DNA from 4 places in the Pseudarthrobacter sp. TE9888 genome. Region 3 is predicted to be linked to each of the others. Evidence: riboswitches for the same ligand, from Rfam matches in the RefSeq annotation. Region 3 holds a riboswitch; each other region holds the start of a gene.
What was found. A riboswitch is a leader RNA that binds a small molecule or an ion and turns the genes downstream of it on or off. The one in region 3 is predicted to bind S-adenosylmethionine.
Positions count from the first base shown of each region.

Region 1: another riboswitch for S-adenosylmethionine. It lies ahead of ACZ9J7_RS09890 (cobalamin-independent methionine synthase II family protein); the one in region 3 lies ahead of ACZ9J7_RS19915 (aminotransferase class V-fold PLP-dependent enzyme).
Region 2: another riboswitch for S-adenosylmethionine. It lies ahead of ACZ9J7_RS13890 (bifunctional o-acetylhomoserine/o-acetylserine sulfhydrylase); the one in region 3 lies ahead of ACZ9J7_RS19915 (aminotransferase class V-fold PLP-dependent enzyme).
Region 4: another riboswitch for S-adenosylmethionine. It lies ahead of ACZ9J7_RS05520 (DUF1737 domain-containing protein); the one in region 3 lies ahead of ACZ9J7_RS19915 (aminotransferase class V-fold PLP-dependent enzyme).

Region 1 is NZ_JBWBRD010000002.1:1,968,398-1,975,614, reverse strand. Features, by position in the region: gene ACZ9J7_RS09915 (CoA-binding protein) at 1-410, shown strand, start outside; gene ACZ9J7_RS09910 (hypothetical protein) at 470-1,393, opposite strand; gene ACZ9J7_RS09905 (RNA polymerase sigma factor) at 1,390-1,941, opposite strand; gene ACZ9J7_RS09900 (YegP family protein) at 2,215-2,586, opposite strand; gene ACZ9J7_RS09895 (adenylosuccinate synthase) at 2,765-4,054, opposite strand; SAM riboswitch class I at 4,318-4,422, shown strand; gene ACZ9J7_RS09890 (cobalamin-independent methionine synthase II family protein) at 4,436-5,644, shown strand; gene ACZ9J7_RS09885 (uracil-DNA glycosylase family protein) at 5,856-6,488, shown strand; gene ACZ9J7_RS09880 (DUF3151 domain-containing protein) at 6,566-6,985, opposite strand; gene fbaA (class II fructose-bisphosphate aldolase) at 6,986-7,217, opposite strand, start outside.
Region 2 is NZ_JBWBRD010000002.1:2,884,505-2,891,721, forward strand. Features, by position in the region: gene ACZ9J7_RS13865 (CPBP family intramembrane glutamic endopeptidase) at 1-99, shown strand, start outside; gene ACZ9J7_RS13870 (HNH endonuclease signature motif containing protein) at 187-1,980, opposite strand; partial or broken gene ACZ9J7_RS13875 (IS110 family transposase) at 2,255-2,662, shown strand; gene ACZ9J7_RS13880 (transposase) at 2,844-3,464, shown strand; gene ACZ9J7_RS13885 (VOC family protein) at 3,659-4,297, opposite strand; SAM riboswitch class IV at 4,451-4,565, shown strand; gene ACZ9J7_RS13890 (bifunctional o-acetylhomoserine/o-acetylserine sulfhydrylase) at 4,610-5,935, shown strand; SAM riboswitch class IV at 6,070-6,185, shown strand; gene metX (homoserine O-acetyltransferase MetX) at 6,198-7,217, shown strand, end outside.
Region 3 is NZ_JBWBRD010000002.1:4,164,949-4,172,165, reverse strand. Features, by position in the region: gene ACZ9J7_RS19940 (pyridoxamine 5'-phosphate oxidase family protein) at 1-63, opposite strand, end outside; gene ACZ9J7_RS19935 (S1C family serine protease) at 226-1,209, shown strand; gene ACZ9J7_RS19930 (hypothetical protein) at 1,254-1,631, opposite strand; gene ACZ9J7_RS19925 (metal-dependent transcriptional regulator) at 1,679-2,389, opposite strand; gene ACZ9J7_RS19920 (class I SAM-dependent methyltransferase) at 2,439-3,197, opposite strand; gene ACZ9J7_RS19915 (aminotransferase class V-fold PLP-dependent enzyme) at 3,283-4,701, opposite strand; SAM riboswitch class IV at 4,738-4,851, opposite strand; gene hisN (histidinol-phosphatase) at 5,004-5,816, opposite strand; gene rsgA (ribosome small subunit-dependent GTPase A) at 5,861-6,976, opposite strand; gene aroA (3-phosphoshikimate 1-carboxyvinyltransferase) at 6,960-7,217, opposite strand, start outside.
Region 4 is NZ_JBWBRD010000002.1:1,047,950-1,055,166, forward strand. Features, by position in the region: gene opgC (OpgC domain-containing protein) at 1-2,028, opposite strand, end outside; SAM riboswitch class IV at 2,196-2,311, shown strand; gene ACZ9J7_RS05520 (DUF1737 domain-containing protein) at 2,325-2,600, shown strand; gene ACZ9J7_RS05525 (rhodanese-like domain-containing protein) at 2,597-3,007, shown strand; gene ACZ9J7_RS05530 (O-succinylhomoserine sulfhydrylase) at 3,008-4,216, shown strand; partial or broken gene ACZ9J7_RS05535 (glutamate--cysteine ligase 2) at 4,320-5,548, opposite strand; gene ACZ9J7_RS05540 (IS1182 family transposase) at 5,694-7,217, shown strand, end outside.

The DNA.
Region 1 (7,217 bases), 2.2 Mb from region 3:
TTGGAGCCTCTGACAAGCCGTCGCGGGCCAGCTACTTCGTGGCCACCTACCTGCTCTCCTCCACCCGCTACAAGGTGTACTTCGTGAACCCGGTGGTCAAGGAGATCCTGGGGCAGCCCACGTACGCCTCCCTCGCGGACCTGCCGGAGAGCCCGGACATCGTTGACGTGTTCCGCAAGCACGACGACCTTCCGGGCGTCCTTGACGAGGCCGTGGCCGCCGGCGCCAAAACACTCTGGCTGCAGCTGGGGTCCTGGCACGAAGGCGTCGCGGCAGGCGCGGAAGCCGCAGGGCTGAACGTGGTGATGGACCGCTGCGTGAAGATCGAGCATGCACGCTTCCACGGGGGCCTGCACCTGGCCGGTTTCGATACCGGCGTGATTTCCTCCAAGCGCCAGGTCATGGCCTGACCAGCTGCTGAAGATGACAACAGCGGGTCCGTTCAACGGGCCCGCTGTTGCTGTTTCGACTATTTCGCCGGAGATGTGGGCTTCGGAACGTTTCCCTGCCCCGCGCCCTGGGGACCTGCCTGGCCCTGGACCACTCCGGCGGCGGGTTTTGCCGGCCCGTTGGCCGCACCTGCCGCTGCGGCCGCAGTCTCTGAAGCCGGGGTGCCCGCCTTCCCCTGGTTTGCGGCGGCTGGTCCTGCCGGCACTTCTTCCGCCGCAGCTCCCTGGCCGTCCCTGCCGCGGCCGGCTCCGTTGCCCTGCGGGACAGCCCCTGCCCCGGCAGGCGTACACATCCCGCCGGCTGCTTCGTGGTTGACCGGGCCGGCACAGTGCGGCGTGCCTGTGTGCACATGCCCCGTGTGCCGGGGAGCTCCGTCGTGGTCCGGCAGGAGGCGGGAGGCAAGGTTGGCGGCGTCGCTGGCCCCACCGGCCGCAGCCTCCGGGCCTGCGGCAAGTTCCCCGTCGGAAGCCAGCCTGGGAGCACGGTAGCCGTAGCCCGCGGCCGACGGACCGCTCACCGAATTGCTCCAGGGCGACAAATCCTCCAGCAGTTGCTCCACGGGGCTGCTCCCGTGAGGTGTGGAGCTGGCGGCTACCCCGCCAACTCCCAGCCCCATTCCGGCCACCAGCACAAGCCCCAGCGTGGTGGGACGGTGCCTGCGGCGGCGGCGGGCCAGTTCATCGGCGGGAGGCTCATCGTCCTGCCCAACTTCACGTTCTCCGGCTGCGGCATCGGGCGCGCCGCCGGGTACGGGGCCCTCCCCGAGGATGGGCCCGGCTGCCGTGAGCAGTGCAGCGAGCTCCCCGGTGGGCTCGGGCGTGGGCACGGACGCCAGGGCGCCCAGCGAATGGAGGGCCCCGCGAAGGTCCGCATCCAGTTCGAAGCCGACGTCCTGCAGCATGTCGTCGACAAGGGCGGCAAGGTTATCCTGGGCAGGCGTCATGGCGCGAGGTACTCCTTCACTGCGGCAAGTTCCCGGAGTTTCAGCAATGCGCGCCGCTGCAGCTGCTTCACCGAACCAGCGCTCTTTTCCATGGTCTCCGCCGTCTGTTCCACCGTGAGGCCGGCCACCAGGCGCAGGGACAGAACGTCCCGCTGGTCCTGGGGCAGCCCGTCCAGCAGCCTGAGGACTTCCCGGGGTTCGATGCGCTGCAGGGCTTCCTTCTCCGCCGACGTGTCCTGGCGCTGGTCGAGCTCGGGCTCGAAGGACAGCTTGACCGGAGTCCGGCTCTGGCGGCGGTGGTCATCCACCATCCGGGCGTGGGCAACAGAGAAGATAAAGGTCCGCAGCCCCGACTCCCCTCCCCGCACGGTACCGAGACGTGGCAGCACGGACAGGAACACTTCCTGCATGGCGGCCTCCGGATCCTCGACTCCCCGGGCCGTGAGATAGCCCAGAACCTGTGATGCGTACGTCTTATAAACCAGGCTGAAGGCAGCGGTCCCGGAAACTGGCTGGCCCGGGGCCTCGTCTGTCTGTGCATCGGTCACTGACGTGGTGCTTTCCGTCAAGAAGGGTGGTGGCAGGGCAGCGTTCAGTACATCCGGAACGCTGCCCTCACTTTACCCGCCAGTAACCGCACAGCCCGAAGCGCCACGGCCGGGGCCAGTGACGGGCGAAGCCTGGGCGGCCACCCTTGCGGAAAGATAAAAGAGCCGGCCTGGAACGTGATGGGGGACAGGTTCCAGGCCGGCGCTTCATAGAGGTAATCGCTCCGGCTGCCCGGGGGGTTACGCCTTTTCAAAAAAAGTTCGAAATCTTTTTCAGCGGGTTGCTGTCCTGGTCCAACGGGGCACACTGGCGTGCCTGCGGGGTGCCCCTGCCAGCACGAAGGCGTGCACCAGGGCGGGCGTGCGCTCCTCGCCGCATACGGGTACGACGGCGGCGGGAAGCTCCGCCGGCAAAGCGGCAGCAGCTGCTGCGGGTACGGGCGCGGGACGGGAGACGGCCCCGGCGGGACAGAGGTCGGTCACCAGGCCGGTTCCGGCACATTCGCGAACCGCGGCTATCCCCGCCACCACGGCGGCTTTGTCCTCAAAAGGGCCGGAGACGGCGATCACGGCCCCGTCCGGAGCCAGGAGCCGGAACCGGAAAAACGAATCAGCGTCGACGAATGCTTCAAATTTTCCGGCCATGACGATCCTTCCTTGGGCACCAGGTGGTACAGACGAGTCTGGCGGCGGCACCGGAAGCCTCACAAGACCGCGCGCGTTAAGCCTGTGTAAATTCGTTTTCCGCCGCCAAAACAAGCGGCAGGCCACCTGCAATAGGTGGCCTGCCGCCGTCGTAATCCCCCCGTTTCGGGAGGAGTCGTCAGTCGTTGATGAGGTCGTTCACCACGATGGTCTGGTCCCGGTCCGGGCCAACGCCGATGGCGGAGAACCGGGTTCCGGAAAGCTTCTCCAGCGCCAGGACGTAATTGCGCGCGTTCTCCGGCAGGTCCGCCAGCGTCCGGGCTCCGGTGATGTCTTCGGTCCACCCGTCGAAGTACTCGAAGATGGGCTTCGCGTGGTGGAACTCGGTCTGCGTCATGGGCATCTCGTCATGCCGCACGCCGTCGACGTCGTAGGCGACACATACCGGGATCTGCTCGATGCCGGTGAGGACGTCCAGCTTGGTGACGAAGTAGTCCGTGAAGCCGTTGACGCGGGAGGCGTGGCGGGCCAGGACCGCGTCGTACCAGCCACAGCGGCGGGGACGGCCGGTGTTGACGCCGAATTCGCCGCCGGTCTTCTGCAGGTAGACGCCCATCTCATCGAAGAGCTCCGTGGGGAACGGGCCGGCACCAACGCGGGTGGTGTAGGCCTTGATGATGCCGATGGAGCGGGAGATCCGCGTGGGGCCGATGCCGGAGCCCACCGAGGCGCCGCCGGCGGTGGGGTTGGAGGAGGTCACGAACGGGTAGGTGCCGTGGTCCACGTCCAGGAATGTTGCCTGGCCGCCCTCCATCAGGACAACCTTGCCCTCGTCCAGCGCGGAGTTCAGGACCAGGGTGCTGTCGATGACCAGCGGGCGGAGCCGCTCGGCGAAGGACAGGAAGTACTCCACGATCTCGTCCACCACCACACCGCGGCGGTTGTAGACCTTGACCAGGAGTTCGTTCTTCTGCCGCAGCGAGCCTTCCACCTTCTGGCGGAGAATCGATTCGTCGAAGACATCCTGGACGCGGATGCCCAGCCGGGCCACCTTGTCCATGTAGGCGGGACCGATGCCGCGGCCGGTGGTGCCAATGGCCCGGCTTCCCAGGAAGCGTTCGGTCACCTTGTCCAGCACCTGGTGGTAGGGCGCCACCAGGTGGGCGTTGGCGGAGACCCGCAGCTTTGAGGTGTCGGCGCCGCGCGCCTGGAGTCCGTCGATTTCCTGGAAGAGGGCCTCCAGGTTCACCACGCAGCCGTTGCCGATGACGGGAACGGCGTTGGGGCTGAGAATGCCTGCCGGCAGAAGTTTGAGTTCGTACTTTTCACCGCCTACGACGACGGTGTGCCCGGCGTTGTTGCCGCCGTTGGGCTTGACGACGTAGTCAACACGGCCGCCCAGCAGGTCGGTGGCCTTGCCTTTTCCTTCGTCGCCCCACTGGGCTCCTACGATCACAATTGCTGGCATGGGATCCTCCCCCATTCGTTCGGGCCGCCCGGGCCCGGCCACCAGGTGGCAGGCCCATGCAGCGCCGTTCATGAGAATGCCCCGAACAGACCGGCCTTCGCACAGCCGCAGCACGGCGCAGCGAAGCAAGAGTTCCGGGGCTCTTACCACCCAAGTTTAGCCGATAGGGCACTTTGTCCACTGTTGTGGCCCGCCACAAAACAGGCGCGACACAAAGCGGCGCAGACTTGCCCCAAGGCGGGTCTCTCCATTTATCTGAGAGTGAACCATCCGGAGCGGCCGAGAGACCTGGCTCGATGACGCCGCAGCAACCACGGTCCAGCAGGATTCCTGCGGGCCGAAGGTGCTACTGCCAGGACCGATGGAAAGGAAGATTCCAGCATGCCCCTGAACACCGACCACATCCGCGTCACCCACGCCGGATCGTTGCCCCGCACCCCTGAACTCATCGCCGCCAATGCCGCCAAGGAAACCGATGGCATCACCCCGGAATTCCTGGACCTCCTTGAAACCTCCGTGGTGGATGTGGTCCAGCGCCAGAAGGACCTCGGCATCGACATTCCCAACGACGGCGAATACGGGCACACGATGGCCAACTCCGTGGACTACGGTGCCTGGTGGAACTACTCCTTCGCACGGCTGGGCGGCCTGGAGCCAACCAACGTGGACCGCTGGGCCGATGCCCAGGTGCACCGCTCCTCCCCCGGCAACATTGTCCTGACTTCCTTCCCCGACCGGCGCGACCGGCAGGCGTTCAACGAGGCCTACAACGACCCCTCCTCGGGCATCCTGTCCCACCGCAAGAGCGTGACCCAGCCCAAGATCGCCGGACCCCTGACCTACACGGGCCAGGACCTGGTGGCATCGGACATCAAGAACCTGAAGACCGGCCTCGCCGCCGCCGGGTTGTCCGACGGCTTCGTAGCATCCCTCTCTCCCGGCTCCTGCGCCCGCGTGGCCAACGAGTACTACAAGTCGGATGAGGAACTTGTCTACGCCTGCGCCGATGCCATGCGGGAGGAATACAAGGCCATCGTCGACGCCGGCCTCACGGTGCAGCTCGACGATCCGTCCCTCGCCGAGAGCTGGGACCAGATCAATCCCGAGCCCAGCCTGGAGGACTACCTGAAGTTCATCCAGCTGCGCGTGGAGGCCACCAACTGGGCCCTCCGCGACCTGCCGCAGGAACAGATCCGGCTGCACGTCTGCTGGGGTTCCTGGCACGGCCCGCACACCACGGACATCCCGTTCGCCGACATCATCGGCTCGGTGCTGCAGGTCAACGCCGGCGCTTACTCCTTCGAGGCAGCCAACGTCCGCCACGAACACGAATGGCGCGTATGGGAGGACACCAAGCTCCCCGAGGGCAAAATCATCATCCCGGGCGTCGTGTCCCATGCCACCAACGTGGTGGAACACCCTGACCTCGTTGCCGACCGCATCGTCCGTTTTGCCGACGTCGTGGGCCGCGAAAACGTCATCGCCTCCACCGACTGCGGCCTGGGCGGCAGGGTGCACCCCCAGATCGCCTTCGCCAAGCTGGAGGCCCTCGGCGAGGGCGCCCGCCGCGCCACCAGCCGCCTCTGGTAGCTGCAAGAGGCGAAGCGGGAACCCGCCGGTTCCGTGCCCTGGCTGAGTCAGGTGCACGAGACCGGCGTTTCGTTTCCCGGGGCTTGCTAAACTGGGTAAGGCCGACCAGGAATCGGCCCACCCCAATCAACCGCCGCTGATGTGTCGCGCCCCCGCGTGCCCATTTCCGTGGCGGCAGCAACGCCAATCCCCGCAGGAGACCCAGCACTTCATGACAGCCCTGGCCCCAGAAACATTCCACGAACAGCTCATGAGCCGCCGCTACGAACCCAGCGTTGCAGCCGTCAACGAACTGTGTGATTCCCTGCAGGAGGCCAAGCCCGGAACCGTGGTGCCCTATGTGGACCCGATGCATGACGTCGACGAATGCCGCATCATCAGCTTGTTCTCCAACATCGGCGAGGCAGACCCGTCCGGATTCATCACGGCCGGTGACCAGGACGCGGCTACCCGCATGCTGGGGCTCCAGTGGAAGCTGGGCCTGCGCCCCGAGTTCGTGATGCCGTGGAACGTCCACCCCTGGCACGTCACCGGCGAAGCCAACGGCAAGTTCACCCCGGACCAGATCCAGGCGGGCCTGAAGCCGCTGCTGAAGTTCCTGGCCCTGGTGCCCCGTGCCTCGGTCATCGTGGCGCATGGAACCGAAGCCAACCGGTTGGCCAATGCTCTCCTGAAGACCGAAGTTCCGCTGCTGTGGCGCCGCGGCCTGAAGACCTACAAGGTGCGTTCCCTCAGCGGCCGTGCTTTCGCCGGTTCCCCCGCGCGCCAGGAGGAGTACCTCGAGGACATGCGCGCGGCCTATGCCGACGCCATGGCCCGCACAGGTATCGCCCGTAAAGCCTAGGGTTTCGGCAGGCTCAACCTACGACGACGGCAGGTCACCTTCCTTGGGAAGGTGACCTGCCGTCGTATTATTCGAATCTAGCCCTCGATGGCCGCTTTCGCGGTGGGATCCGAGTCGTTGAGGAACTTTTCGATCCGCTCCGGCTCGTCGGCCTCGCCGATGGCCGATGACGCCCGGCCCAGGGAGTAGAGCGCGCGCAGGAAACCGCGGTTCGGCTCGTGCTCCCACGGGATGGGACCAACGCCGCGCCAGCCGTTGCGGCGCAGCGCGTCCAGGCCCCGGTGGTAGCCAACCCGGGCGTAGGCGTAGGAGTCGATGGTGCGTCCTTCTGTCCACGCCTCCTCAGCCAGCACGGCCCAGAGCAGCGAGGACGTGGGGTGCTTTTCCACCAGGTCCAGGGCCTCGTGCCCGGCCTCCAACTGCGCGTTGACCTCAGTCTCGGCGGGCAGGAGCGTGGGCTCCGGCCCCATCAGGTTCTTGCGGAACTCATCCGACATCTAGAAGGTCTTTCCGGCCGAACCGAGCTGCTTGGTGGCTTCCACCACGCGGGCTGCCAGGCCGGCTTCGGCGGAGGCGCCCCAGACACGGGGGTCGTAGGTCTTCTTGTTGCCCACTTCGCCGTCAACCTTCAGGACGCCGTCGTAGTTCTTGAACATGTGGTCCGCCACCGGACGGGTGTAGGCATACTGGGTGTCGGTGTCGATGTTCATCTTGATCACGCCATAGGAA
Region 2 (7,217 bases), 1.3 Mb from region 3:
ACCAAGCGCGTCATGCCGCTGGTCATCGCCCACGCGCTGCTGGACATTGTGGCATTCGTCGGCTTTAGCCTCTTCGGTAAGGCCGTAGGGCTGGGCTAGCGCCGCCGCGGCCTGGCAGGGGGGGGCTTAGTGGCTACCTGCGCGGCACAAGTGTTGTGTACCCGCAATGCCCAACACCACCCACCTTCACATGCCCAGCAGCAGCTGCCAGTCCGCCTGCGGGTCAGCGGGCAGCTCGAAAGACTTTGCATGGAACTCATCCCACAGGGGATCAGCGGGGCAAAGCTCGCCGGGGTCCACCATGTTCTCACCTGGCGGTTCTTCGACAGGCGGATCAGGCCACAGCGGCATCGATGCGATGACCTGCTGCCAAGGGATATCTTCCGACAGATGCAACCCGCGCCACGTTGGCGCTGCAGCCAGTGGAACGGTGTCAGCAAGTTCTGGGGCGTCGCTGAGTCCAGGCGTGTCATTGGGTTGACCACTGTTGCCACGGCCAGCTGTGCGTTCGGGCGGACCTGACGCATCGGTGTGCCCCACGATTGCCTCCAGCGGCAGGATTCCCGGCGGCCAGTGGGTTGGTTCGGGGTCCTGGCGTTCGGGGTTGTAGTGGCGTCCGGTGGGTGAGGTCCAGCCGGGCGGGTCCTTGCTCGTGGCCGGGTCGGGTGTCCATTGGCTGTGGTGTTTGAGTCGGTGGTGTTTGGGGCAGAGCTGTGCGAGGTTGTTGACGTTGGTGGTGCCGCCGTGTTCCCACGCTTGTAGGTGGTCTGTTTCGTTGTCGGGGGTTTTGTTGGTGCAGCCGGGGAAGGTGCATGTGGTGTCGCGCATGCGGATCCAGTGTTTGATGGCCCCGGTGAGCCGGTAGTTTTTGCGGCCGATCTCCAAGGGTGCCCCGTCCCGGGGGTCGACGAGGACCCGGTAGAACGAGTCCGCCCCGTCGGCGACAAGTTTGCGTGCCATGGACGCCGGGATCGGCCCGAAACCATCCAGTACGCCGGGTTCATCGGTAAGGCCGAGGAGCGCGAACACCGGCACGGTGACCAGCACATCGGCCCGCGGAGCAGGAACCTTCCCCACCGCGGTCACACTGGCGGCACCGGTCCCGGTGGCTGTGGTGCCGGTGATCCGACCACCCGCCGCCTGGCCGGCGAGGAGGAGGCTGGCGGCGATGTCGGGACGGAGCTGGGTGAGGGTGCGGGGTTCATCGGGCCCCTGCAGTCCGCGGGCCGTGGCGGTGGTCCGGTTCCAGATCGCACACGCAGTATCGCCGGGGAGGTAGAGCGAGACCCAGGCCATGCCGTCCTTGTCAGGGGTGTATTCCATCCGCCGGTCAGCCACCCCCTTTGCATGGCGTTTCTCGATCGATTCGGGGTGGTGGCGTTCCCGCCAGCCCCGCATCTTGGCCCGGAACCGGGACGAAATGAGCTCACCCGGAGCGGCACCCCGTGAAGCATGGGGTGCGTCGGGGTCGAAGAAGTGTGCCACCAGAGACGCCGCACCAGTCCCATCGAGGCTCTCGGTTTCGTCCGCGACAATCCGGGCGTGCTGCCACGACATCGCGCCCGCAGCCAGTGCCTCGAACGCCAGCGGCAGGAAACAAATCCGGCGGGACTGCTCCACCAACGCCCCCGCTGCCGCGGAGCTGATGGTCAGGACACCGGCGATCTCCTCCACCACGGACATTTGCGCGTAAGTGCGGTCCTGCACCGAGGCGTCAGGTGACGTCATCGCCTCCTGCAGTTCAACGGCTCGGGCAGCCTGCCGGGACTTTAGCGCGGCGACCCGAGCTTCCAGCCGGGCTATCAGCTCCAAGCCTTCAAGGCACAGCTCATACCGCCGCTGCAACACATCCACACCGGCACCCCCGGCGGTCGATGCAGCATCTTCAAGGCTCTGGTCCTCAAGAGTGAGCGCATCCAGGGCAGCAACAGAGGCGCGAACACCCTCCAAAACCACCCCAACACCATCGCTGATTCCCATATGCACATCATCCAACGAGGCACTGACAGTAATGATGGAATTGGCTCGTGCTGCGGTGTGACTCTGGGTTCTGACTGACGCCCTCTCGAAGGGTTTGTCTTGTGAATGATCTGCCCACCGTGGCACGAGCTGCAGGAAACGCGGCGGCCAGGTGGACATGACCTAATAGGAGCCTGTTCGAATAAGTCCCCATTACTGTCTTGTCTGCCCACCCGGCCGGCGTGCCCCGATTCGTCCCAACCGCACGCAACGGAAAGGCCAGGGCAGTTTCATCATGGCAAAGCACTCTCTGACAGTCATCGCCGGGATCGACACCCACTCCGACACGCACCACGTCGCTGTTATCAGCGACACCGGCGAGCACCTCGCGGACAAGGAATTCCTCGCTGTCGGGTCCGGTTACCGGAAGATCGTCGAATTCATCACCTCGTTCGGCACCGTCCTGGCCATTGGGGTCGAGGGCACCGGCACCTATGGTGCCGAGCTGACCCGGGTCCTGACCGGCGAAGGATTGCAGGTCCTGGAGGTCATGCGGCCTAACCGGCAGTACCGGCGCCTCCACGGCAAATCGGACCCATTGGACGCCTACCAGGCAGCCGAAGCCGCCCTGGCGGGCTCTGGGACATCGCTGCCGAAAGCGCGTAACGGTGCCGTTGAGGCCATGCGTGTAGTGCGTGCCGAGAGATCCACCGCGATGCGGGCCAGGGTAGCTGTCATCACCCAGATCAAAAGCATCCTTGTCTCCGCCCCAGACACCTTGCGCGCCCGCTACCGGGGCATGACCGGCACGGCGATAATCGCCGCGCTGGAAAAATCACGGCCCTGGCGGGGATCTGAACGATCCGTTGAACACCACCGCGATCGTGCTCAAACGCCTCGCCCGCCGCTACCGCGCGCTGGACCAGGAACTGGCACTGATCGACACCGAACTCGATGCGCTCGTCACCGCCCAGGCGCCCATGCTCCGGGACCTGCGCGGGGTCGGAACCGACACCGCCAGCCAGCTACTGGTCACCGTTGGAGACAACCCCGAAAGAATTACCACCGAGGCGAAGTTCGCAGCCCTCGTCGGCGTCGCGCCGATCCCGGCCTCGTCAGGGAAGACTACCCGCCACCGCCTTAGTCGCAGCGGAGACCGGCAGGCCAACAAAGCGATCCACCACATCGCACTCGTTCGCATGAGCTGTGACGCGCGCACTAAAACCTACGTCAGCAAACGCCGGCAGGAAGGCAAAACCAGCAAAGAAATCATCCGCTGCCTCAAACGCTACATCGCCCGCGAGATCTACGATCAACTGCTCCACCCGCACCCCGCGCCCGCAGCCGGGGAACTCCGGGCCCTACGCACAGCCAAGAACATCACCCTCCAGAGAGCCGCCGACACCCTTCACATCTGGCCCTCAACACTGTCCAGATTCGAGCGCGGACTCACCTGCGACGACCACTTCTTCCAACGCTACTCAGACTGGCTCCACACCAATTGACAGCTATAGGAGCATCATTCAAAGTGTGCGCGGTTCACGCTGGCGCCCTGGTAACGGCGCAGGGGGCACCTTTTTAAGTGAATTCGGCCGCCATTGGGTGGTGACGCCGTTGTCACCACCCAATGGCGGCCGAAGTTTGCCCGGGCACACGCCGGGGACCTCCCCGAAATGGTCCGGGGAGGAACGGGGGAGGGTCAGATGGTGACAGCTCCGTTGGCGGTCTCAAACGTGACCGAGAGGATGCCTGGGGTACCGTGCGGGGCCACCCACTCCACCGCAACGTCCTCAAGCGGCTTCTCCACGGGCTCGCCCAGCCACTCGGTAACGCGCGAGGCGGAACCGGCGATGGTCAGGCAGCTCATTTTGAGGTTGCTCTCGTACGCGTGGGACGGGTGGAGAGAGGGATCGCCCTCCCACTTGAGCATGTACGGCACCTGGGGATCGGCGATGAGGCCCAGGATGCCAATCTGCTTCCAGACCAGCTCGCGGCCGTCCGGGAACTTGCGGTTGCCGTTCACGGCGGCGCGGCCCAGGCGTTCCTCGAAGGGGGCGAGGTCGTCCACTTCGACGCACCAGCCCATCCAGCCGCCACCGGCAGCGGAGCGGGCACGTACGGCCTGGCCGAACGGTGCCTTGTCCGACGCCGGGTGGTCCAGGACCTCGACGACTTCGAGGTACTTGTGGCCGGCCAGGGGGATGATCATATTCCGGGTTCCGAAGCGGGGGTGGACGCCACCCTTCACTGCCTCAACGCCGAGGGCAGTTGCAATACGTTCGGTAGTGGCCGCGAGGCCATCGTGTTCACAGGCGTAAGAGACGTGATCCATGCGCATGCGAACATCTTGGCACTTTGTGATCGGGCTCTCAGCTAAGGATACCCTTACTGGCATTTCGCGTGGTCTTGCCCCTGTGCAAATGCCCCGGGGCAAGACCATGTTCGTCACAATGCTGTCCACGGCAACCGTCAGGTTCCTAGACTGGGCCCAGGTCATGAGTGCCAGCGCCAAGCCCCGGCTCGCTGGCCGGCAACCCTCCATCCGCGGTGGGGTGCCCCGGGTGAAGACCTGGCTCTCCGGCAACAGCCGGGAGCAAGCGCGGCCCGCACTGCTGGTGAGCATGCCGGGCCCATGTCAAAGGAGATTTGGATGTCCAACGGTTGGTCTTTTGAAACCCGCCAGATCCATGCTGGCCAGGAGGCGGACAGCGCAACAGGGGCCCGCGCCCTGCCTATCTACCAGACCACGTCATTTGTGTTCCCGAGCGCCGAAAGCGCGGCCAACCGCTTCGCCCTGGCCGAACTTGCACCCATCTATACGCGCATCGGCAATCCCACCCAGGATGCCGTCGAGCAACGGATCGCCAGCCTTGAAGGCGGCCTGGCGGCATTGCTGCTGAGTTCGGGGCAGGCTGCGGAGACCTTTGCAGTGCTGAACATCGCTGAGGCAGGCGACCATATCGTGGCCAGCCCCAGCCTTTACGGCGGAACCTACAACCTGTTCGCCCACACCTTGAAGAAGTTCGGCATCTCGGTGACCTTCGTGGCTGATCCTGACAACCTGGACCAGTGGCGCGACGCCGTGCAGCCCAACACCAAGCTTTTCTTCGGTGAAGTGGTGTCCAACCCGCGCCAGGACGTCCTGGATATTGAAGGCATCTCCGAAGTGGCCCACCAGGCCGGCGTGCCCCTCATCGTGGACAACACCCTTTCCACCCCATACCTGATCCGCCCCTTGGAATGGGGCGCGGACATCGTGCTCCACTCGGCCACCAAGTACCTGGGCGGCCACGGCTCGGCCATCGCCGGCGTCATCGTCGATTCCGGCAGGTTCGATTTCGGCAAGGACCCGGAACGGTTCCCCGGCTTCAACACCCCGGACCCCACCTATAACGGCCTGGTCTATGCACGCGACCTTGGCGAAGGCGGCGCGCTCGGCGCCAACCTCTCCTACATCCTCAAGGCCCGGGTGCAGTTGCTGCGCGACCTCGGCTCGGCTGTCTCGCCCTTCAATGCGTTCCTGATTTCCCAGGGCCTGGAGACGTTGAGCCTGCGGGTGGAGCGCCACGTTGCGAACGCCACGGAAGTGGCGCGCTGGCTCGAGGCAAGGGACGACGTCGAATCCGTCGCCTACGCGGGGCTGCCGTCCAGCCCGTGGTACGAGCGAGGCCGCAAGTACGGGCCCAAGGGAACGGGCGCCGTCGTCGCCTTCAACCTGGCCGGCGGCGCGGAAGCCGGCAAGCGCTTTGTCGACGCCCTGGAGCTGCACTCGCACGTGGCCAACATCGGCGACGTGCGCTCCCTGGTCATCCATCCGGCGTCGACCACGCACAGCCAGCTCTCACCGGAGCAGCAGGTTGTGGCCGGGGTGCACCCCGGCCTGGTCCGGCTTTCCGTTGGGTTGGAGCACATCGACGACATCCTGGCTGACCTGGAAGCAGGCTTCCGGGCCGCCAAGGGCACCGAAGGGGCTTAAGGAACGACGCCGGCCCCCATGAGAGAGATGCCGGCCCGCCAGTAAGGAGGCCGGCAGGGGGCGCAGCAAGCCGGGAAGTCACAACCAGTCATACTCTTGGCCAGGAGCGGGGGGTGTTTCGTACACTCGAACCAGGTCATGAGTGCCAGTGACAGCCCCGGCTTGCTGGCCGGCAACCCTCCATCCGCGGTGGGGTGCCCCGGGTGAGGACCTGGCCTGCCGGTCAGACGACGGCAGGCAAGCGCGTAGAAGAGGTCTTGCCATGACGGTTACCGTCGCCCGAACCACCATCCCTGAACATGGAATCGTCCGTTACGCCTCCATTGGGGGTCTGGAACTCGAAGCCGGGGGATACCTCCCGGATGTGACCCTGGCCTACGAAACCTGGGGGACGCTCAACGCGGACGCCAGCAATGCCATCCTGATCGAGCACGCTCTGACCGGCAGTACCCATGTGACCCGCGGCGACACCGACGAAGAGGGCTGGTGGGAGCAGCTGGCCGGCCCCGGAGCTCCCGTGGACACGGACCGCTTCTTCGTGGTGTCCATCAACATCGTGGGCGGCTGCTACGGATCCACCGGCCCGTCCTCGCCCGCGCCGGACGGTAAACCCTGGGGCTCCCGGTTTCCCCTGGTCACGCTGCGCGACAGCACCGTTGCCGAAGCCCGGCTCGCGGACCAGCTGGGCATCAAGGACTGGTTCGCAGTCCTCGGCGGATCCATGGGCGGCGCACGGGCCCTGGAATGGGCCGTGACGTACCCGGAACGGGTGCAGCGCTGCGCCGTGATCTCCGTGGGAGCCGCCAGTACTGCCGAGCAGATTGCCTTCGCGCAGGCGCAGACCCTGGCCATCCGGCAGGATCCCCACTTCAACGGCGGAGACTACTACGGCGGTCCGTGTCCGGAGGAGGGGCTGGCCCTCGCCCGCCGGATCGCCCACATCACCTACCGGTCCGCCGCGGAGCTGGAAGGCCGCTTCGGCCGGGAGCCCCAGGCGCCGGAGTCGCCCCTGCAGGGGGAAGTGTTGGCCTCCCGGGGCCGCTACCAGGTGGAAAGCTACCTGGACCACCAGGGCAACAAGCTGGTGAAGCGCTTCGATGCCAACAGCTATATCGCCCTGACCGAGGCGCTGATGAGCCACGATGTCTGCCGGGGACGGGGAACCCTGGCCGAAACCCTGGCCGCCTCCACGGCGCGGTTCTTCGTGGCCGCCGTCGACTCCGACCGGCTCTATTTCCCGGCGCAGTCCCACGAACTGGCCCGGGCCCTGCCCGGGGACGTG
Region 3 (7,217 bases):
GTACCGCCAGCATTCATCGGGATTCAGCAGTTCTGTTCGAGACCCACCAGCGGAATCAGTCATGCTACCGATCCTAGGGCCTGGAGTGCGGGTGTGCACGGATGGGGCGTTCACCCAAGGCGTAGCCGGGACGGGACTGGAACCACGCCGCCCACCGTTGATTCCCGTAAGGGCCCCAGAGGGCACGGAACAGCCGGAAGCGGCACTCAAAGCCGGAGGTGCGTCATGGACCAGGCGCAGGTACCAATGCCAGCGGACAACGACGATGTGCTGGACTCATACTCACAGACAGTGATGCGGGTGGCAGCCGCCGTGACGCCCCACGTGGCAGCAATCGAGATGACGGCGCAGCGCCGCAATGGCCGGGCCCGGGTGGGCGCCGGTTCCGCCGTCCTCTTTACGGAGGACGGTTACCTCCTCACCAATTCACACGTGGTGGCGGGCACCCGGCACGGCTTTGCGGTCTTCGGTGACGGCAGCAGGATGGAGCTGGAACTCGTTGGCGCGGACCCCTTGTCCGACCTTGCGGTGGTGCACGGTTCGCGGCCGCGGATCCGGCCCGCGGAGTTCGGCGCGGCGGAATCCCTGCGGGTTGGCCAGCTGGTGGTCGCCGTGGGCAACCCGCTGGGCCTGGCCGGCTCGGTGACCGCGGGCGTGGTCAGCGGGCTGGGCAGGGCCATTCCGGTCTGGTCGGGTGGTAACCGGCGGGTCATCGAGGATGTCATCCAGACCGACGCGGCACTGAACCCCGGAAACTCCGGCGGTGCCTTGGCGGACACCCACGCCAGGATCGTGGGCATCAACACGGCCGTGGCGGGAGCCGGCCTGGGACTGGCAATACCGATCAACGCGACCACGCGCAGGATCATCTCGGCGCTTTTGTCAGACGGAAGGGTGCGCCGCGCGTACCTGGGCCTGGTGAGCACGCCGATGCAGCTCGGATCCAGCGCCGTGATCCGCACCGGACTGCGCGAAGGTCTCCGCGTCGTTGAGGTGCTGCCCGGTTCGCCCGCAGACAAGGCAGGCCTGTCGGCAGGGGACGTCATCGTCACAGCCGGCGGCCGCCCGGTCAGCAACGCCGAAAGCCTGCAGCGTCTGCTGTTCGCCGATGCCATCGGCCAGCCGCTCGACCTGGCCGTGCTGCGTGATGGCACAGAACGCCACCTGACGGCGGTGCCGGAGGAAATGACGGCCAACGGCGCTGGATAAGGGTCGACGGCGGCCCGGCACCGTAGGCGGGCACGTCCGGATGGCTAGGGGCTGACCTGAGGTGCTTCCACGTCGGCGATGCCTACGAAACGCGTCCCCACGCCGTCGTACTCGCTGCGAACGCAGCCCGGACGCACGGCGGGAACCTCGGACGGCGCGTGGTGCCCGCACACCACGTAGGTGAAGTCCGGCCACCACTTCTTGGGCCGGGCCGCCTCCTCGTACCCGCACACGGCGCACTCCAGGTGCACCCAAACAGGCCGTTTGCCGGTGCGGTTGGCCCGTGACTGCACCAGCCAGGGCGGGGGATTGTCCAGGAGGTTACGGAGCTCGGCCTCGGACATCCACTTCGGCAGGCCATGGCGCTGCGCCATCTCAAGGGGAACATCCAGGGTTATTGCTGCGTCGCGTCTGCTGATCATCACCTTCCACGATACGGGAGGCGGCCAAATCGACGGTGAGGGGTGGCCTAGCTTCCCAGGATGCAGCCCGGGTGCGGTGTTTCGGCGGAGACCCACAACGCGGAGGCGATCTCATCTGCAAGGTCGAAGTCGCGGGTGCCGCCGGGACCGGCGATGCGCACCATCAATGCACCACCGAACGGGCGCCGTCCCAAAACCTCGACCTCGGCGTCGAGATCGATGTCCTGCGCAGCGAGATACCGCAGGAGCTCCGGATTGTCATCGCTGATGCGGGTGATTTTGCCGCTGTGCCCCTGATCCAGCCCGGCAAGGAGGTGGGCGCTGGGCATCAGCACCTGGCCGTCCGCGGTGGGAATGGGATCGCCGTGCGGGTCCCGTTCCGGGTTTCCGAGCTTGGCGGCGACGCGTTCGATGAACGTGTCCGAGACCGCGTGCTCCAGCTGTTCGGCTTCATCGTGGACCTCGTCCCAGCTGTAGCCAAGACGCTGGACGAGGTAGGTCTCGATGAGCCGGTGGCGCCGGACCATGGACAGGGCCAGGCGCAGGCCGGACTCGGTCAGGGTGACGGCACTGTAGGGCTTGTGGTCCACCAGCCCCTGGTCCTTCAGTTTGCGGACCATCTCCGACACGGAGGAGTTCGCCACGCCCAGCCGCTGTGCGAGCTGGGAGGAAGTGATGGGCTTGTCCTGCCATTCGGTGAATGAATAGATGACCTTGACGTAGTCCTCGATCGAGGAGGAGGGCGCGCTGGTCTTCACAGGTCCAAGCCTACCGGTTTGGCTGGTCGGGCAGGGTGCGTTGACCGGGTCAGGCCTTGGTGGCGCGCCAGGCCAGTGTCAGGTAGGGGAGGTCGAGTTCCTGCCCCGGAGCGTGGGCCAGGTGTTCGTGCAGGTACCAGTCCAGGTTGGCAAGAACCTTCACCCGCGTCGCTTCACCGGCCCGCAGGTAGTAGCTGCGCGATTTGGTGAGCTCCATCAAGTCACCGGTGGTCACCCTGTCCTGCCAGTGGGTGACGTGACCTTCGAGCCCGTGGAATTCGGGCCCGACGACGGGCTTGTGGCCGGGCCGGTAGACATCGCCGGCGTGCATGATCCGGGAGAGCCGGTGCACCCAGGGGACGGAGGTGTCCAGCTGGTTCCAGATCAGGCCCAGGCTTCCGTGCGGGCGCAGGACGCGCGCCAGCTCGGTGCTCGCTGCTAGGGGATCGCACCAGTGCCACGCCTGGGCAACGGTGACGACGTCGAAGGCAGCGTCGGGAAGGCCTGTCGCCTCGGCCGTCCCCGGTGCAGCCGTGGCGGCGGGGCAGTGGGCCGTCAGCTGGGCGAGCATGTCCGCGGAAGGGTCGACGGCGGTGACGTCCAGTCCCATGGCCAGCAGCAGCGCGGTGAACTTTCCGGTACCCGCGCCGACGTCCAGGGCGTCATGGGCTCCGGCCGGTACCAGCCACCGCGCGGATTCGGCCGGATAGCCGGGCCGGACGCGCTGGTAGTGGCGGCCGCCGTCCTGGAAGCTCTGCCCGAGCTCCGTGCGCCGGCCGTGATCAAGCCTGGGGCCACCCCGAACCACGCGTGGCCTCCTTCTGGTGCTGCCTGCGGATGTCCTTCGAATTTACCGCATGACCGGCATCAGCAGGCAGTCGCTGCCCCGCGGCCTAGTCGTCGAGGCAGGGGGCTGCGCCGGCCGTCCCGGGGGTATTGGGTGCCCAGTGCGGGTAGGTGCGGAAGTCGTTGGCGGGCACCCAGCGGCCAGCATCCACCACGTAGTCCCATCCCAGTCCCTTGCTGCGCAAAGCCCGGATACCGGCAAGGAGGCGTTCGGCATCCTCCAGCCGCGAGCCCACGCCGAAACTCGCCCGGAGGGAGCCGGAAGGCAGGCCCAGGCGCTTCAGCAGGGGATGGGCGCAGAAGCGTCCGTCGCGCAGGCCCACCCCGTGCTCTGCGGAAAGGTAAGCGGCCACCAGTCCTGCGTCGTAGCCCTCCACCGAGAAGTTGACCACGCCGATGGTGTCCGTTTCCGGGTTGGTGTCCTTGAAGATCTGGTGGACGGTGACGCCGTCGATGTCCTGCAGGCCCTCCACCAGGAAGGAACGGATGGCGGATTCGTGGGCGTGCCACCGGTCCTGGTCGAGTTCGGCGATGACCTGGGTGGCGCGGGCCAGGGTGGCGGCGCCGAGGACGTTCGGCGAGCCCCCCTCGTGGCGGGCCGGGCCAGTGGCCCAGCTGACGCCGTCGAGCCGTGCTTCCTTGACGGCGCCGCCGCCGGCGAGGTGGGGGACGCCGCTGTCCAGCCAGTCGGGACGGCCCACCAGGACACCCGCGCCGAACGGCGCGTACAGCTTGTGGCCGGAAAAGGCGAGGTAGTCGACGTCGTCCGCGCTGATATCCACCCGGCGGTGCGGCGCGAGCTGGGCCGCGTCCACCACGATCCGGGCGCCGTGCTGGTGGGCCAGCGCGGCCAGGGCCCGGATGGGAAGAATCTCGCCGGTGACGTTGGAGGCGCCGGTGACGGCCAGCAGGCTGACGCCGCCCTGCTCCAGTTCGGTCCGGACGGCGTCAAGGGTGCCGGTGATGGTGTCGGCGGCAACGATGCTGCGGTGCGGAACGCCCTGCCACGGCAGGAGGTTGGCATGGTGTTCGATGTCCAGGTAGAGGACCTCGCCGTCATGCCGGCCGTCGGTGGCAGGAAGGCAGCCGGCCAGGAGGTTCAGTGAGTCGGTGGTGTTGCGGGTGAAAATGACCGAATCATCCGGCCGGCCGCCCACGAAGTCCCGGACAATGCTGCGGGCGTTCTCGTAAACGGACGTGCTGATTTGGGACGCGTAGCCGGCCCCGCGGTGGACACTGGCGTAGTAGGGCAGGATCTCGTTCAGGTAGGCGGAGACCACGGAGAGCGCCGGAGCCGACGCGCCGTAGTCAAGGTTCGCGTACCGGATGTGGCCCCCGGAAATCAGCGGTGCCTGGATTTCGGCGCCGGTGACGGCAGCGAGGGGACGGCCGGCAACGGCGTGGCGATCGCCGGGAGTGCGGGATTCGGCAATGGCGGGCTGGGGGGAGACGGTGGCAGTTGTCACAGAGACCTCACTTGATTACAGGACTCCGGCATAGGGAATCCGCGCTTGCCGCATCCACTCCGGACCGGCCTGGTCGTCACCCGGGGCACCCCGCCGCGAATGGAGGGTTGCCGGCCAGCAAACCGGGGTTTTGCGCTGGCACTCGTGACCTGCATAAAAGCGTAGGACATGGGGCGGCCAGGATTGAAGCCGCGGCAATTGTTAAGGGCTTTGTTACGCAAGATCGAATAAACGACGCCGGACACCCCCGTCTGGAGGTGTCCGGCGTCGCAATATTCGCTTAAGGGGCAGAACCGTGCCAGTTACAACAGATCGTCCAGATACGGGTTGAGGCGGTGCAGCACCTCGGAGTGCAGGATCGAGTTGGTGGCCAGCGCGTTCCCTCCGAACGGTCCGTCTTCGCCTTCCAGGGAGGTGAACCGGCCGCCCGCCTCAACCACGATCGGCACCAGCGCAGCCATGTCGTAGAGGTTGAGCTCCGGTTCGCAGGCGATGTCCACGGAGCCCTCTGCCACCATGCAGTAGGACCAGAAGTCGCCATAGGCCCGGGTCCGCCAGACGTCCTCGGTCAGCCCGAGGAACTCGTTGAGGTTTCCGCGTTCCTTCCAGCCGCTGAGGCTTGAGTAGGAGAGGGAAGCGTCGGAGAGGGTCGAGACGTTGGACACGCGGAGGCGGGTGGCAGCTGCCAGGGACCTGCCCATGTACGCGCCCATGCCCTTTGCCGCCCACCAGCGCTTGCCGAGCGCCGGTGCGCTGACCACGCCCACCACGGGTTCGCCTTCGTCCACCAGAGCGATCAGCGTGGCCCAGACCGGCACCCCGCGGACAAAGTTCTTGGTCCCGTCGATGGGATCGATGATCCAGCGCCGCGAACCGTGCCCGGTGCTGCCGAATTCCTCGCCGAGGACGGCGTCGCGGGGCCGGGAACGGGAGAGCTGGCCCCGGATGGCTTCCTCGGCTGCCTTGTCGGCGTCGGTGACGGGCGTCAGGTCCGGCTTGGTCTCAACGTGGAGGTCAAGGGCCTTGAAGCGGCTCATGGTCTGGTCATCCACGGAGTCGGCCAGGACATGGGCCAGGCGCAGGTCATCGTTGTAGCTCGAAGCGGGTTGGATCATGGTTACAAACTACCGTCTGCGGACGCATCTGCCGGGAGAACGCGTCAGTTGACGCTGCCAAGCTCCTTGGTTTCCTGCGCTTCCATGCGCGGATCAGCCCCAAGCAGGCGCCGGAGCGATGCGAGGCGTGCCGGGCCCGTGGGACCTGCGTGGCCGCCCGCCACCCAGTCGTCGAGCCCGCAGTCCACCGCCGTTGCAGTGTGCTTGCAGCCGCGTTCACAGTTTTCGATCCCGGGGGAGAGGTCCGGGAATGAGCGCAGGATCCGGTCCGGGTCCACGTGCGCCAGTCCGAAGGATCGGATACCGGGGGTGTCGATGATCCAGCTGCCGGCCGGCGCGTCAGCCAGGCGCAGGGCCAGGGCTGACGACGACGTGTGGCGGCCACGCCCCGTGACCGCATTCACTCCGCCCGTCGCCCGCTCGGCGCCGGTCAGGGCGTTCACCATGGTGGACTTTCCCACACCCGAGTGCCCGAGCATCACGGTGACCTTGCCGTCGAGGTGGGCGCGAAGGGCTGCCACCGCCGCGCTGTCCAGCCGGGCGGAGAGGCCGTCGTCGGACCGTGCATCGATTCCGGACGCCTGCGCGTCCGCTGTCCGGCTGATGATTACCGGGAATTCCAAGTGCGTGTAATTGGACAGCAACCCGGCCGGGTCCTTGACGTCGGCCTTGGTGACCAGCAGGATCGGTTCGATCCCGGCGTCGTAGGCTGCCACGAGGGCGCGGTCGATGAACCCGGTGCGGGGCTCCGGGTTGGCGGCCGCCACCACGATTACCAGCTGGTCTGCGTTGGCCACCACGGCCCGCTCGATGGGGTCGGTGTCGTCGGCGCTACGGCGCAGGAGGGTGTGGCGGTCCTGGATTTTCACCAGGCGGGCAAGCGTGTCCGGCGCGCCGGACACGTCGCCCACAAGCGAGACGAAGTCACCGGCGACCACCGGTGACCGGCGGAGTTCGCGGGCACGCGCTGCGATGACGATGCGCTCGTTGTCCGTGTCCTCGCCCACCACTGCCGTGTACCGGCCACGGTCAACCGTGATGATCCGCCCGGTCTCGGCGTCGTCGTGGCTGGGCCGGTCTTTGGTGCGCGGGCGGGAACCTTTCTTGCTGGGGCGGATCCGGACGTCGGATTCGTCCCAGGAGTCAGTGCTCCGCGCCACTGCCACGCCCTTCCGGCCGCGGTGCCCCGGGAGCGGACTGGGCCAGCATGCCGGCCCACAGTTGCGGGAAGTCGGGCATGGTCTTGGCGGTAGTGGCGATGTCCTCCACCTGGACGCCGCTTACCGAGAGACCCAGGATTGCCCCGGCGGTGGCCATGCGGTGGTCGGCGTAGCTGTGGACGACGCCGGCGTGCAGCGGCGCGGGCCGGATGACCAGGCCGTCGCTGGTTTCCTCGGCGTC
Region 4 (7,217 bases), 3.1 Mb from region 3:
CCAAGTGTGCGCCGCGAGCCACGCGACGATGCTGCGGCGGTGGTAGCCGGCAACCAGGCCTAGGACGAAAAGTACCTGCCACACCAGCAGGGGGAACGAGTCCTCGAACTGCGACGGCAGGAGCCGGAACCTGGTCACCGCCCCGGCCGCATACACAGCGAAGGACGCCAGCAACACCCAGATGGCCTTACCGCGGTTGAGGGCGGCGAGGATCAGGGGGCTGACCAGCAGCAGCACCACGTAAAGGCCCATGACGTTGAACTGCCAGGGCCCGAACTGCAGCAGCACGATGGCCGGAAGCACCTGGGGCGGCACGGGGAACTGGAACAGCGAGGACATGCCCGCGTAGAGGTCGTAGGTCCGTCCCGCGCCGCTGTGTCCGGCGCCGCCGGTTCCCTGGTCCACGAACGTGGTCAGGGCCTCGGTGTGGAAGAACGGGAGCAGGGACAGCAGGAAGACGCCGACCAGCACCGCCAGGGCAGTGACATAGAGCTTCCCGGCCCGGCGGGACGTCAGGTCCACCACCCGGCCGAAATCCTCCTTGGCCTTGGGCCCGTACACCATTCCCACCACCAGGCCGGAGAACAGGACAAACAACTCAGCGCCTGACACGAAACCCACCGCCTCCTGGGTGAGCAGCTGGAACAGCGAGGCTAAGCCCAGGTGGTTGACCACCACGAAGACAATGGCCATTCCGCGCAGCAGGTCCACCCGGGAATCCCTGGCGGAAGGATCGTGGTAGCTCCAGGACGTGGCGGCGGTGATCCGGCGCGGGACCTGCCACAGTGCCACCAGGAGGATGACCATGGCGGCAGCGACAGTCCACGCGGCCACCCCCGTAAGTGTGTTGGCGCGGACGTACGTGCCTACGGACGTCACGTCCGTGACCGGGCCGGTGACCATGGGCGATGCCTTCAGCCGGTCCAGGGCGGCCTTGGCGATGTCCGGGCTTCCCGTGAGCAGCCAGCTGATGCTTGCAACGCCGGTGTCCCGCGTGCTGGTCCGTTCGTCCCACACCACGGCGGCCGTCCCGGCGAAAGCGGGAGAGGTGGCAGTTGACACTACCTGGTCCCACCAGCCCGTCTTGATGTCCCGCTCGGGCGCCCCGCCGGACGCCGGGCTGTAGAACGCCGAGGTCTGGAGCAGGAAGGGCTTATTGCGTCCTTCGGCGTAGGTGCCGTAGAAGTTTTCGCTGCCGGAGGCCGTCAGCATGTCTTCAAGTTCGCCCGCATGCGGAAGGGAGTTGACGGCCGCCGCTCCGGCAGTGTCGTCATGGTAGGACGCCAGCCCCACCCAGTCGACGGCGTCGTCGCCCGGGTAGTAGGGAGCGTAGGCGCTGTCGCTTCCGTTCCAGGTTCCGTCCCCGTTCGTGTCCAAAAGGGCAAACCCGTCGCTTCCCGGCTGCGGCGCATTCCGGTTCCGGTCGAAGGGGTAGTCCTTCCCCACGTACGGCGCCCACACCATGGTGGCCCGGCCGCCGTCGTCCTTCTTGAAGGCTGCCGCCACGGCCTGGAAGGCCTGCCGGTACGTGGCCGGCTGCTGGCCCCAGGCCACCCAGCTGGCATTCATGTCAGGGGCGAAGCGGACCAGGAGTTGGCCCTTGAATCCCGAGGTCAGGTCATGCACCTGCGCTGCGAACGCTTCCGCCTCCGCGGTGCCGAGCTGGTCCAGCGGCACCGACGGCTTGACCGTGAGCAAGGCGTGGGCGCCCTTGGCTGCGGTCTGCTGCAGGAAGCCCTCGATGTCATTCCGCTCGGATTCGCGGTACGGAATGGTGATGTCGTGGCCGAAGAGCGCCGGGCTTGCGCCCAGCCGGTCGCTGAAGCCCGTGGCCGTGTCCTCACCCCATTCGAGGACCGCCCCCAGCCAGGGTTTGCCCTTGTCCGGTGTCGGTCCGGCCGCCTGCGCCGGGGACGCCGGGGCCACCACTGCCAGGAGGGCGATGAAAACGGCGGCCAGGAAGGCCGCAGCGGAACGCGGACGGTGACGCCGGATGGCGGCGTGGTGGTGCGATACGTGTGCCCGCATGCTGACAAGGACCCCCCGGTACTCATTGCTCTGGATACGGGGCGGCGCCCCCCGTAAGAACTTTATCGGTCCGCGGCAGTCCCCGCGCCGCGTGGCGGGCAGCTCAATGACGGAACATGACGACGGCGGCGATGCGGCTGGGCGCGGCAGGTGTTACGTTTTTGGGGAGTAATGAGTACCGGCGCCAAGCCCTGACTTGCCGGTCGGCAACCCTCCCTTTCGCGGCGGGGTGCCTCAGGTGAATACTCGGCATATCGACCGATTCGAGCTGCAAGCGTGAAAGAAGGAGATCCGTCGTGTCCGACGCACCCGCCCCTGACGAAAGACTGTCCTACCGCCTGATTACCGGCGCGGACACCCGTGAATTCTGCGAGCGGATCTCCGCCGCACTCGCCGACGGCTACGTCCTGCACGGCAGCCCGGCGGCAACCTTCAACGGCACCAGCGTCATCGTGGCGCAGGCAATCGTCCTTCCGGCCGCGATCGCCTCAGCCGATGCCGCCGTCGCCACCGCGGTGGACCGGCTCGACGCCGACCTTGAGGGCGACTTCGACGGCGAGGGCCACGCATGAGCTACGCAGGAGACCTGACGCCGCAGGAAGCATGGGCCAAGCTGGAGGAGGGCGCCATCCTGGTTGACGTCCGCACCGAGGGCGAATGGGCCCACATCGGCATCCCGGACACCAAGGCCACTGACAACGATCCACTGTTCATCCAGTGGACCTTCCCCGGCGGCATCCCCAACCCCGACTTCGTCAAGGACCTCCAGGCGCAGGCGCCGGAGAATCCCCAGGCGGAACTGCTCTTCCTGTGCCGCTCCGGCCAGCGGTCCATCGCGGCGGCAACGGCCGCCACCCAGGCCGGCTTCACCGCGTACAGCGTGCTGGAGGGCTTCGAAGGCGAGCCGGACCGCTACGGCGAACGCACCGTCAACGGCTGGAAGAACCGCGGCCTCCCCACCAACCTCGGAAAGAACTAAGTGACCTTCAACCCAGACGCCCCCGGTTGGAACCCCGATACCCAGGCAGTCCGCGGAGGACTGGACCGCTCCAACTTCCAGGAAACGTCCGAGGCCATCTTCCTGAACTCCGGGTTCGTCTACGAATCCGCTGCGGCAGCCGAACGCGCCTTCACGGGCGAGGACGAGCGCTTTGTCTACTCCCGCTACGGCAACCCGTCCGTGGCCACCTTCCAGGAGCGGCTCAGGCTGCTGGAAGGCACCGAAGCCTGCTTTGCGACGGCGTCGGGCATGTCCGCCGTGTTCACCGCGCTGGGTGCCCTGCTGGCTGCCGGCGACCGCGTAGTGGCCGCCCGGTCACTGTTCGGTTCGTGCTTCGTGGTCCTGAACGAGATCCTGCCCCGTTGGGGTGTGGAGACGGTCTTTGTGGACGGCCCGGACCTGGACCAGTGGCGCGAAGCCCTGTCCAAGCCCACCACTGCCGTGTTCTTCGAGTCGCCGTCGAACCCCATGCAGGAGATCGTGGACATCGCCGCCGTCAGCGAACTGGCCCATGCGGCCGGTGCCACCGTGGTGGCGGACAACGTCTTTGCCACTCCCCTGCTGCAGCGCTGCGGGGACCTCGGCGCCGACGTCATCGTCTACTCGGGTACCAAGCACATCGACGGGCAGGGCCGGGTAATGGGCGGCGCCATCCTGGGCACCAAGGAATTCATCGACGGACCGGTGAAGCAGCTGATGCGGCACACAGGCCCCGCGCTTTCCGCTTTCAACGCCTGGGTCCTGACCAAGGGCCTGGAGACCATGGGCCTGCGCGTCAACCACTCGTCTGCCACCGCGCTGCGCCTCGCCGAGTGGCTGGAGGAACAACCGGCGGTGGGCTGGGTGAAATATCCGCTCCTGAAGTCGCACCCGCAGTACGGGCTGGCCGCGAAGCAGATGAGTGCCGGCGGAACGGTCCTGACCTTCGAACTGGCCCCGACCGGCGGGCGCTCGGGCAAGGAAGCGGCATTCGCCCTCCTGGACGGGCTGCGGATCATCGATATTTCCAACAACCTCGGTGATGCCAAATCCCTGATCACGCACCCGGCCACCACGACCCACCGCGCCATGGGCCCGGAGGGGCGTGCCGCGATCGGCCTGAGTGACGGGGTGGTCAGGCTCTCGGTGGGGCTCGAGGACCCGGAAGACCTCCTCCGCGACCTCGAGCAGGCGCTGAAGCAGATCTAGGCTCTTTGTTCATGACGCGCAGATTCCATGGCGCGCCCCGTATGCGCGCAGCGGGATGGAATCTGCGCGTCGAAGCGGAAACGGCGCCTCGATCCTTGCTCCGCTAGGCCTGCCGCACGCGCAGCAACTCGGGGGTGTCCGCCACGTCTGACAGGTCCAGCGCGTCGCGCATCGTCAGGTGGACGGCCTGCCGCACCACGGCACCGAATCCCATGTCCTCGGGCGGCTGCCCGGCCAGGGCCTTATCACGGGCGCGGCGCTGTTCAGCGGCCCCTGTCCCGCGGGCAATGATGTCCTCCACCCCCTGCCGGGCCAGGGCCAGCTCGCCCTGTTCAGCCAGGACGGGCGCCAGGTAGTCCACCAGGGAACGGACCACATCCGCGGCCGGCGCGGGCCTGAAGTTGCCGAAGTCCAGGAGTTCGCCGCTCAGCCCGGCACTGCTGGCCTGCCAGGACGCCATCCGCAGCAGGACGGTGGGTGCGGGAGCAGGATCCACGTCGTCGCGCCATTCCCGGCCGGCGGATTCCACCAGGGCGCGGACCAGCACGGCGATGAGGGCTGCGTCCTCGGCACGGAGGCATACGTCCGCCACCCGCACTTCCACCGTGGGATGGTTCCGGGAGAGCCGGGCGTCGAAATACAGCATGCCCTCATCGAGCATGACGCCGCTGTCCAGCAGCCGTGTCACCACCCGGCGGTACGCAGGGTACGTTCCGTAAATGCCTGCCGGGCCCGCCGTGGGCCAGCGGTTCCAGGCCTGGGTGCGGTAGCTTTCGAAGCCGGTGGGGACGCCATTCCAGAACGGCGAGTTCGCACTCAGCGCCGTGAGCACCGCCAGCTTGTCGCGGATGCGGTCCAGGACGGCCACGCCTTCTTCCGGCGATTCAATGAAGGTGTGGACGTGGAAACCGCAGGTCAGCTGTTCCTGCGCGGTGAGGCCAAAGCGTTCCAGCATCCTGGCGTAGCGCGGGTCCGGCGTGGTGTGGCTGGGCGACGCCACAGGAGAGGTGGCGAGTGCCGCAACCCGGGCCCCGTGCTTTTGGGCTGCCTGGTCCGCCAGCGCCCGGCCGGCCCGGATCTGCTCCAGCAGGCTTCCGTAATCGGTGCACGGCCGGGTCTGTGTCTCGATCTGCTCAAGCTTGAGCTCGGCACTGAGGCCCATTTCGTCGTCGTAATCCGCCTGGTTGCCGGCATGCCTGCCGTCCAGCTCCGCGGGAGCATCGTCCGCTGCCACGCGGTGGCTGGCGAGGAGGGCGTCGGCCAGGGCAAGCGGCGCTCCCCGGACTCCGGATCAACAATCAGGAGTTCTTCCTCGACGCCGAATGTACGCATACGAATATTCTGCCGCGCCCGCCTGGCATTCGAAGGGGCGCCGCACTTCATGACGAAGGATGAATGCCTAGGAGACTGCTGAACTAATCGGCGGATGTGGGGCGCGTCGACTGGACTGGTGGGTCTGGTGGTTAAGACTTGTCATATGCAGGGACGCGAGGACGCGCAACGAGGGTATTTGGATGTGGAGGCACTGGCCGGGGAGTTGTTGGCTCCGGGCAGTGTTTTCGCTTTTCTGGCCAAACATCGGGGGCGGTTGTTTCCGGATTCGATGATGGAGGATTTGTTTCCGTCGCGGCGGGGCAGGCCGTCGGTTCCGGCGCCGGTCATCGGGTCGGTGCTGGTGCTGCAGGCATTGCAGGGCCTCTCTGACCGGGAAACCGCCGAGGCGTTGACTTTTGATCTGAGGTGGAAGGCCGCTTGCGGCTACGGGCTGACCGATACCGCGTTCCATCCGAGCACGCTGACGTACTGGCGAAAGCGGCTGGCCGCCTCGTCGGATCCGCACCGGATCATGGAAGCCATCGCCAAAGTCGTCGCGGAAACCGGGGCTTTGACGGGCAAGCGCCGCAGAGCGGTGGATTCAACGGTCCTTAACGACGCGGTCGCCAGGCAGGACACGATCACGCAGCTGATCGCCGCGGTCCGCCGCTTCGGCCGGGACATCCCGGGCGGACAAGAACTCGTGACCGCCCACGCCACGGGCTATGACTACATCCGCACCGGTAAGCCGGACATCGCCTGGGATGACCAGGACGCCAAAGACGGGCTGATCTCCGCGCTGGTCACCGACGCCCTGGCGTTGCTGGCCGCGGTCGACCCCGAAACGCTGGACGGAAAGGCTGCTGATGCCTACGCTCTGCTGGCCCTGGTCGCCGGGCAGGACGTGGAACCGGCCGAGGACTCCGACGGGACCGACGGGCGATGGCGGATCGCCCGGAAGGTCGCCCCGGACCGGATGATCTCCACCGTTGACCCCGACACCCGGCATGCGCACAAGACCCAGTCCAGGCAGCAGGACGGATACAAGGCCCACATCGTGATCGAACCCGACACCGGGCTGATCACCGCCGCGGAACTGACCAAGGCCTCCGGCCCGGAAAACAGCGACGGGGCCGTCGGTGCCCGGCTGATCGGCATGGATTCCACGATCGCCGGCACCAGCCTGGACGTCCTGGCCGACTCGGCCTACGGCACGGGGGACATGCTCGCCGCCCTCACCCGTGCCGGCCACACCCCGGTGATCAAACCATGGCCCCTCCGCCCAGCAGTCGAAGGCGGATTCACCCTCGATGACTTCACCGTCGACGAAGCAGCCGGCACCATGACCTGCCCGCACGGACTCACCCGCAACATCACCACCAAACGACGGGTCACGTTCGGCGCCGCCTGCACAGGCTGCCCCCTCCGGCACCGATGCACCACCTCACCGCGAGGACGCAAAATCGTTCTCCACGAACATGACGCGCTGCAACGGCAACACCGCCAACGCGCCAAGAACCCGGCCTTCCAGGACGACTACCGCACCCACCGGCCCATGGTCGAGCGGTCCATCGCATGGCTCACCCGCGGCAACCGACGCGTTCCCCATCGCGGCATCAACCGGAACAACGCCTGGCTCCAGCTACGGATCGCGGGACTGAACCTCCGCCGCCTCCTGAAGCTCGGA